DNA from 2 places in the Synechococcus sp. WH 7805 genome. Region 1 is predicted to be linked to the other one. Evidence: predicted binding sites of a transcription regulator. Region 1 holds the regulator's gene; the other holds the start of a gene.
The links. Region 1 encodes HrcA, which represses chaperone genes, less so after heat shock. Its sites were predicted from a motif close to TTAGCACTCNNNNNNNNNGAGTGCTAA; they were not measured.

Region 1 (3,417 bases):
GGCTTGGAAGGATCCTGCATTCACCTCGGAGCTCAATCGGCTGCTGAAGAGCTATGTCGGTCGGGCAACACCGCTTTATGAGGCGGAGCGTCTGACCGAGCACTACCGCCGTGCTGATGGTGGTCCGCGCATCTGGCTCAAGCGTGAAGACCTGAATCACACCGGCGCCCACAAGATCAACAACGCCCTGGGTCAGGCTCTCCTCGCTCTGCGCATGGGTAAGAAGCGGATCATTGCTGAAACCGGTGCCGGTCAGCATGGTGTGGCTACCGCCACGGTCTGCGCCCGTTTCGGCCTGGACTGTGTGGTGTACATGGGTGCTGAAGATATGCGCCGCCAGGCCCTGAATGTGTTCAGGATGCGCCTGTTGGGGGCCACCGTGCAGCCAGTCACCGCAGGGACGGCCACCCTCAAAGACGCCACCAGTGAGGCGATCCGCGACTGGGTCACCAACGTGGAGTCCACCCATTACATCCTTGGGTCAGTGGCAGGTCCTCATCCCTATCCGATGCTGGTACGCGACTTTCACGCTGTGATCGGTCAGGAAACGCGGCAGCAGTGCCGGGAAGCGTTCGGACGGCTTCCTGATGTGCTGATGGCCTGCGTCGGCGGAGGATCGAATGCGATGGGTCTGTTCCATCCCTTCGTTGAATGCACGGATGTGCGGTTGATCGGTGTGGAAGCCGCAGGTGACGGCGTGGCCACCGGCCGCCACGCAGCCACCATTACGGAAGGTCGGGTTGGTGTGCTGCACGGGGCGATGAGTCTTCTCTTGCAAGACCAGGACGGTCAGGTACAGGAAGCCCATTCCATCAGTGCCGGTCTTGATTACCCGGGTGTCGGCCCTGAGCACAGTTACCTGCGCGAGATTGGACGGGCGGAATATGGAGCCGTCACCGATGCGGAGGCGCTGGATGCCCTTCAGCTCGTGAGTCGATTGGAAGGCATCATCCCTGCTCTGGAAACGGCCCATGCCTTCGCCTGGCTGGAAACTCTCTGCCCCACACTCCCTGCGGGGACCGAAGTGGTTCTCAATTGCTCAGGACGCGGCGACAAGGACGTCAACACCGTGGCTGAACGCCTCGGAGACGCTCTCTGATTCAGCTCTGAGATTGTTCAATCAGCTCAGAAGATTGTTGAGGTGTTTCGCTACAGATTGAACGGCAGCACGTGCCGTGGCGTAAGCCATGCGCATCGGGCCCACCAGCGCAACCTGCCCGACACCACCTCCTCCGCTGCGATAGCTGGATTGAATCACGGAACAGTCGCTCAGGGCCGTGTGGGGATGCTCCCCACCGATCCAGACACAGTCATCACGGGAGGGATCACTCGGGATGAAGGCGGCTGGATTGCAATCCATCAGATCCAGGAGGGGGCGCACCTTGGCGCTGTCGCTGAACTCTGGCTGCGCCACCAGCCTGGAGACGCCGTGAACGTGAGCGCCCTGCTCGCTAGGACCAATAAAGGGATCCTTGTGCTCTAGGGCTTCCCTCAGCGCCTGACCACAGGTTTGCAGCTGCTGGGGCAGGGACTCCCAGCCGAGCTGTCCGGATCGACGTAGTTGGTCATCGGTCCAACGTTCGAGGGCTGCCACCTGATGGGCACTGCCGTGGGGTAAGCGCAAATTCAGGTGATGGGTCTGGCTGGAATCAGCCACCAACATGACCAAAAGCCTCTCCTCTGTTCGGACCAGGCGGATCGCATGCAGTCGCCGTTCTGTCGGTTGCGGCACGGTGATCAGGCTCATGAGCCCCGTGAAATCGGTCAGACGTCTTGCTAGCTGCTGCAGCAGATCGTCGAGTGCAGCCCAGCGCAAGCTCAGTTGGGTGAGTTCCTGTTCGAGATGGTGAACGGCGGCTCCAGGCTTCGGCAGCAAGCAGTCCACGTAGTGTCGGTATCCCTTCGCGCTGGGAATCCGACCGGCCGATGGATGGGGCTGCACCAGCAACCCTTTTTGCTCAAGGGCTCCCATCGCGGAACGCACTGTGGCTGAGCTTGCCTGGAGCCCAAAACGCTGGACAAGGGTTTTGCTCCCCACTGGTTCAATCGTGTCCACGTAGTGATGGACCGTGGCCTGAAGCACGTCCTGTTGGCGTTGGGGCAGGAGCTCCACAGCAACTGTTGAGGTGGATTGATCGTACGAATGATTCTCTGGTTTCGAACGTGACCACCATGAATCCGATGTGGGCTTCATGGCGGGATCACCCTCAGTAGCGGGGCACAGTTGAATCCACAGCAAGACTCCAGGCGTCAATGCCGCCCTCCAGATTCCAAACGTCCTGCGAGGGATTTCGTTCCAGGAGCCAGCATCCGAAGTTCCAGCTGCGCACCCCTGCATGGCAGATCACAACCACGGTCCGAGAAGCCGGCAGTCGCTGGTCGATCTCATCCATCCACTGCTCCGCTGCGCTTAAAGGCAGATGTTCCACTGGATAAGGAAATGCGGCGATCGCTAGTTCTCGATGTTCACGAACGTCGACCAAAGACAACTCAGGCTTCTTTTGCAGCCAGGCCTCTAGCTCAGTGGCTTTCAGGGGTTGAGGGGTGCGTTGATTCATCCCATCAGTCTGGCTCCGGGCTGGCCATGAACCCTGGATGCATGAAGATGACAGTGATGTCCTCCACCGCCAGTCCATGAAAGGGCGTTCGTTCCTGCTCGCTCTGGTTGCATCGGCCATGGTGCTCCTCACCCTGGCCTTTGGGGTGTGGTGGGTGATGGCACAACAGAGTCCGCTACGGATCGTTGATCGACCGCTGGAGCTCAACCGGGCGGCTCGATTCATGCCTCGTGATGCTGAACTCACCCTGAATTGGCTGGTGGATCCGTCTCGCATCCCGGCCTATGCCCGAGCCGTCGCTCCGGTGCGTCAGAGAGAGGCCGCGAGCGAAAGCACACGCCAGCTCCGCGATGGTGCCTTCGCTTTGGCCGGGCTGAATTTCAATGACGAACTGGTGAACTGGATCGGCCCACAGGTCAGTTTTGCCGTGTTGGATCAAAGCAGCTCCAACGCTGACGATCAGGGCGGTTTGGGCTGGGTTCTGGCCCTGTCCAGTCAGGACGACGACGGAGCTCGACGCTTTTTGCAGCGTTTTTGGCAAACACGCAGCCTGGCTGGGACTGACTTGCAGATCACCCGTTATCGAGGCATGGGCGTAATCAGTGGTCGGGGTGCCCTGTTGGGTCGCGATCCTCAGCCGATTGCCACGGCATTGATCGACGATGACCTGCTGCTCCTGGCTTCCGGTCGAGGTGTGCTGGAACAGGCCCTGGATGTGTCGCAGCTTGAGAGTTTGAACCTTCAAGGTGATGCACGTCTCGCCGATGATCTGACATCGTTCGGTTCCGGTGTGGCCTTTCTCACGGCAAGCCCGGCCGCCATGCAGCGCTGGCTTGGCGTTCCGACGGTGATCGCAGAG
Region 2 (3,417 bases), 300 kb from region 1:
CGGGGCGTTAGATCTGGATCAAGGGTTCGGGGACCTTTAGCGAGTGCTGGTCCCCGAATTCCTCACTTGGCTTCAGCCGCGATCTTCTCGGCCTTTGCTTTGACCTGGTCGATGTTGCCGACGAGGTAGAAGGCCTGTTCAGGGAGGTGGTCGAGATCACCAGCCAGGATCTGGTTGAAACCGGAAATGGTTTCTTCCAGTTTCACGTAGACACCAGGCATGCCGGTGAAGATCTCAGCCACGAAGAAAGGCTGTGAAAGGAATTTCTCAATCTTGCGGGCACGATCCACAATGCGACGGTCGTCTTCTGAGAGCTCATCGAGACCCAGGATGGCGATGATGTCTTGAAGCTCCTTGTAACGCTGCAGGGTGGACTGCACGGCGCGAGCTGTCTTGTAGTGGTCTTCGCCCACAACGGCGGGCTGAAGCATGGTGCTGGTGGAATCGAGAGGATCCACAGCGGGATAGATGCCCTTGGAGGCCAGACCGCGACTCAACACCGTGGTGGCGTCGAGGTGAGCAAACGTGGTGGCAGGTGCTGGGTCGGTCAGGTCGTCAGCGGGCACATAAACCGCTTGAATCGACGTGATGGAGCCTTCGAGGGTGGACGTGATGCGCTCCTGAAGTTCACCCACATCGGTGCCAAGGGTGGGCTGGTAACCCACAGCTGACGGCATGCGGCCCAGCAGCGCGGACACTTCAGAGCCGGCCTGGACAAAGCGGAAGATGTTGTCCACGAACAGCAGCACGTCCTGCTTGTTTACGTCGCGGAAATGCTCAGCCATGGTCAGAGCAGAGAGACCCACGCGCATGCGTGCACCGGGGGGCTCGTTCATCTGGCCGTAGCAGAGAGCCACTTTCGACTTGGACAGGTCTTCGGCATTAATCACGCCGGAGTCCTTGAATTCCTCATAAAGGTCGTTTCCTTCACGGGTGCGCTCACCCACACCGCCAAAAACAGAAACACCACCGTGCTCTTTGGCGATGTTGTTGATGAGCTCCTGAATCAGAACGGTCTTACCCACGCCGGCACCACCGAAGAGGCCAACTTTTCCACCCTGGCGATAGGGAGCCAGGAGGTCGATCACCTTGATGCCGGTTTCGAAAACCTTGGGCTTGGTTTCCAGCTCGGTGAGCTTGGGGGCTGAACGGTGGATCGGTGCTGTCGCAGAGGCGTTCACAGGGCCCTGTTCGTCAACGGGCTCGCCCAAGACATTGAAGATGCGTCCGAGGGTGGCTTCACCCACTGGAACGCTGATCGGTGCGCCTGTATCAAGAGCTTCCATGCCACGGACCAGGCCGTCGGTGCCGCTCATCGCCACAGCACGAACACGGTGATCACCCAGCAGCTGCTGCACTTCTGCGGTGAGGGCTACTGGTTGACCTGCTGTATTGGTTCCTTCAATGCGGAGCGCGTTGAGAATCTTGGGCAGCTTGCCGGCAGGAAATTCCACGTCCAGAACCGGGCCAATGACTTGGCGAACAACGCCATTGGTACCTGCGGAGGCGGGAGCAGCAGCGGCCATAGGAAAGGAGGTGTGTGAGGGACGCGACGTGCGCACCCTTCTCGAGCGGCGCAACGATACCACCGCAATGAGCGGGATCGAAGGGTTCGGTCACCCGCACACTCAATTCGTGGTCTGAGGGAGACAAGCGCGCATAGGTTGGCAGTCGGTGACCTTGAGTGCCAGCTCGGGTCGCTTTCGCGCTTCGGCGCCCTGTCCCTGCTCCCGCAAGTCCCCCATGGCAGCTGTTTCTCTCAGCGTCTCCACCGTCAAGCCTCTCGGCGATCGTGTGTTCGTCAAGGTCTCCGAATCAGAGGAGAAGACCGCTGGTGGCATCCTTCTCCCTGACACCGCCAAGGAAAAGCCCCAAGTGGGTGAGGTGGTTCAGGTTGGCCCCGGCAAACCCAACGATGACGGCTCCCGTCAAGCTCCTGAAGTCGGCGTCGGCGACAAAGTTCTCTACAGCAAGTACGCCGGAACCGACATCAAACTCGGCAGTGACGAGTATGTGCTCCTGTCCGAGAAGGACATCCTGGCTGTCGTCAACTGAGACAGCGCCGAATGGAATCGCCTTCAGCCCTTGAAGCTGCGATCCAGACAAGCTGATCATCACTCCAACTCTTTAAACATCGCCTCCCATGGCTAAGCGCATCATCTACAACGAGAACGCACGCCGCGCTCTCGAGAAAGGCATCGACATCCTGGCTGAATCCGTTGCCGTCACCCTCGGCCCTAAAGGTCGCAACGTGGTGTTGGAAAAGAAGTTCGGCGCCCCTCAGATCATCAATGACGGTGTCACCATCGCCAAAGAGATCGAGCTCGAGGATCACATCGAGAACACAGGTGTTGCTCTGATCCGTCAGGCCGCCTCCAAAACGAACGACGCTGCCGGTGACGGCACCACCACCGCCACTGTCCTGGCCCACGCCATGGTGAAGGCCGGTTTGCGCAATGTGGCTGCTGGCGCTAATGCCATCACGCTGAAGAAAGGCATCGATAAGGCCTCCGATTTCCTCGTGGCCGAGATCAAAAACAAGGCCAACCCGATCAGCGACAGCAACGCCATCGCTCAGGTGGGCACCATCTCCGCTGGTAACGATGAGGAAGTGGGTCGGATGATCGCCGACGCCATGGACAAGGTCGGTAAGGAAGGCGTGATCTCCCTGGAGGAGGGCAAGTCGATGACCACCGAACTGGAGGTCACCGAGGGCATGCGTTTCGACAAGGGTTATATCTCTCCCTACTTCGCCACCGACACCGAGCGCATGGAAGCGGTGCTGGATGAGCCCTACATCCTGCTCACCGATAAGAAGATCGGCCTGGTGCAGGATCTTGTTCCGGTGCTGGAACAGATTGCCCGCACTGGCAAGCCTCTGCTGATCATTGCTGAGGACATCGAGAAGGAAGCTCTGGCCACCCTGGTGGTGAACCGTCTTCGTGGTGTGCTGAACGTGGCTGCCGTGAAGGCTCCTGGCTTCGGTGACCGCCGTAAGGCCATGCTCGAAGACATGGCTGTGTTGACCAACGGTCAGCTGATTACTGAGGACGCCGGCCTCAAGCTCGAGAACGCCAAGATCGAGATGCTGGGCACTGCCCGCCGCGTGACGATCAACAAGGACACCACCACGATCGTTGCTGAGGGCAATGAAGTGGCCGTGAAGGCCCGCTGCGAGCAGATCAAGAAGCAGATGGACGAAACCGAGTCCACCTATGACAAGGAGAAGCTGCAGGAGCGTCTGGCCAAGCTGGCTGGCGGTGTCGCCGTGGTGAAGGTGGGTGCAGCCACCGAAACTGAGATGAAGGACAAGAAGCTTCGTCTCGAAGACGCCATCAATGCCACCAAGGCTGCGGTTGAGGAGGGCATCGTTCCTGGTGGCGGTACCACCCTGGCTCATCTGGCTCCCGCCCTTGA

Region 2: a site for HrcA is predicted at 1,665-1,691, ahead of groES (co-chaperone GroES). Genes of this name have one in related genera too.

Annotation. Positions count from the first base shown of each region.
Region 1 is NZ_CH724168.1:2,011,025-2,014,441, forward strand. Features, by position in the region: gene trpB (tryptophan synthase subunit beta) at 1-1,099, shown strand, start outside; gene hrcA (heat-inducible transcriptional repressor HrcA) at 1,121-2,113, opposite strand; gene WH7805_RS10155 (rhodanese-like domain-containing protein) at 2,208-2,558, opposite strand; gene WH7805_RS10160 (DUF3352 domain-containing protein) at 2,596-3,417, shown strand, end outside.
Region 2 is NZ_CH724168.1:2,312,457-2,315,873, forward strand. Features, by position in the region: gene atpD (F0F1 ATP synthase subunit beta) at 63-1,526, opposite strand; gene groES (co-chaperone GroES) at 1,744-2,055, shown strand; gene groL (chaperonin GroEL) at 2,144-3,417, shown strand, end outside.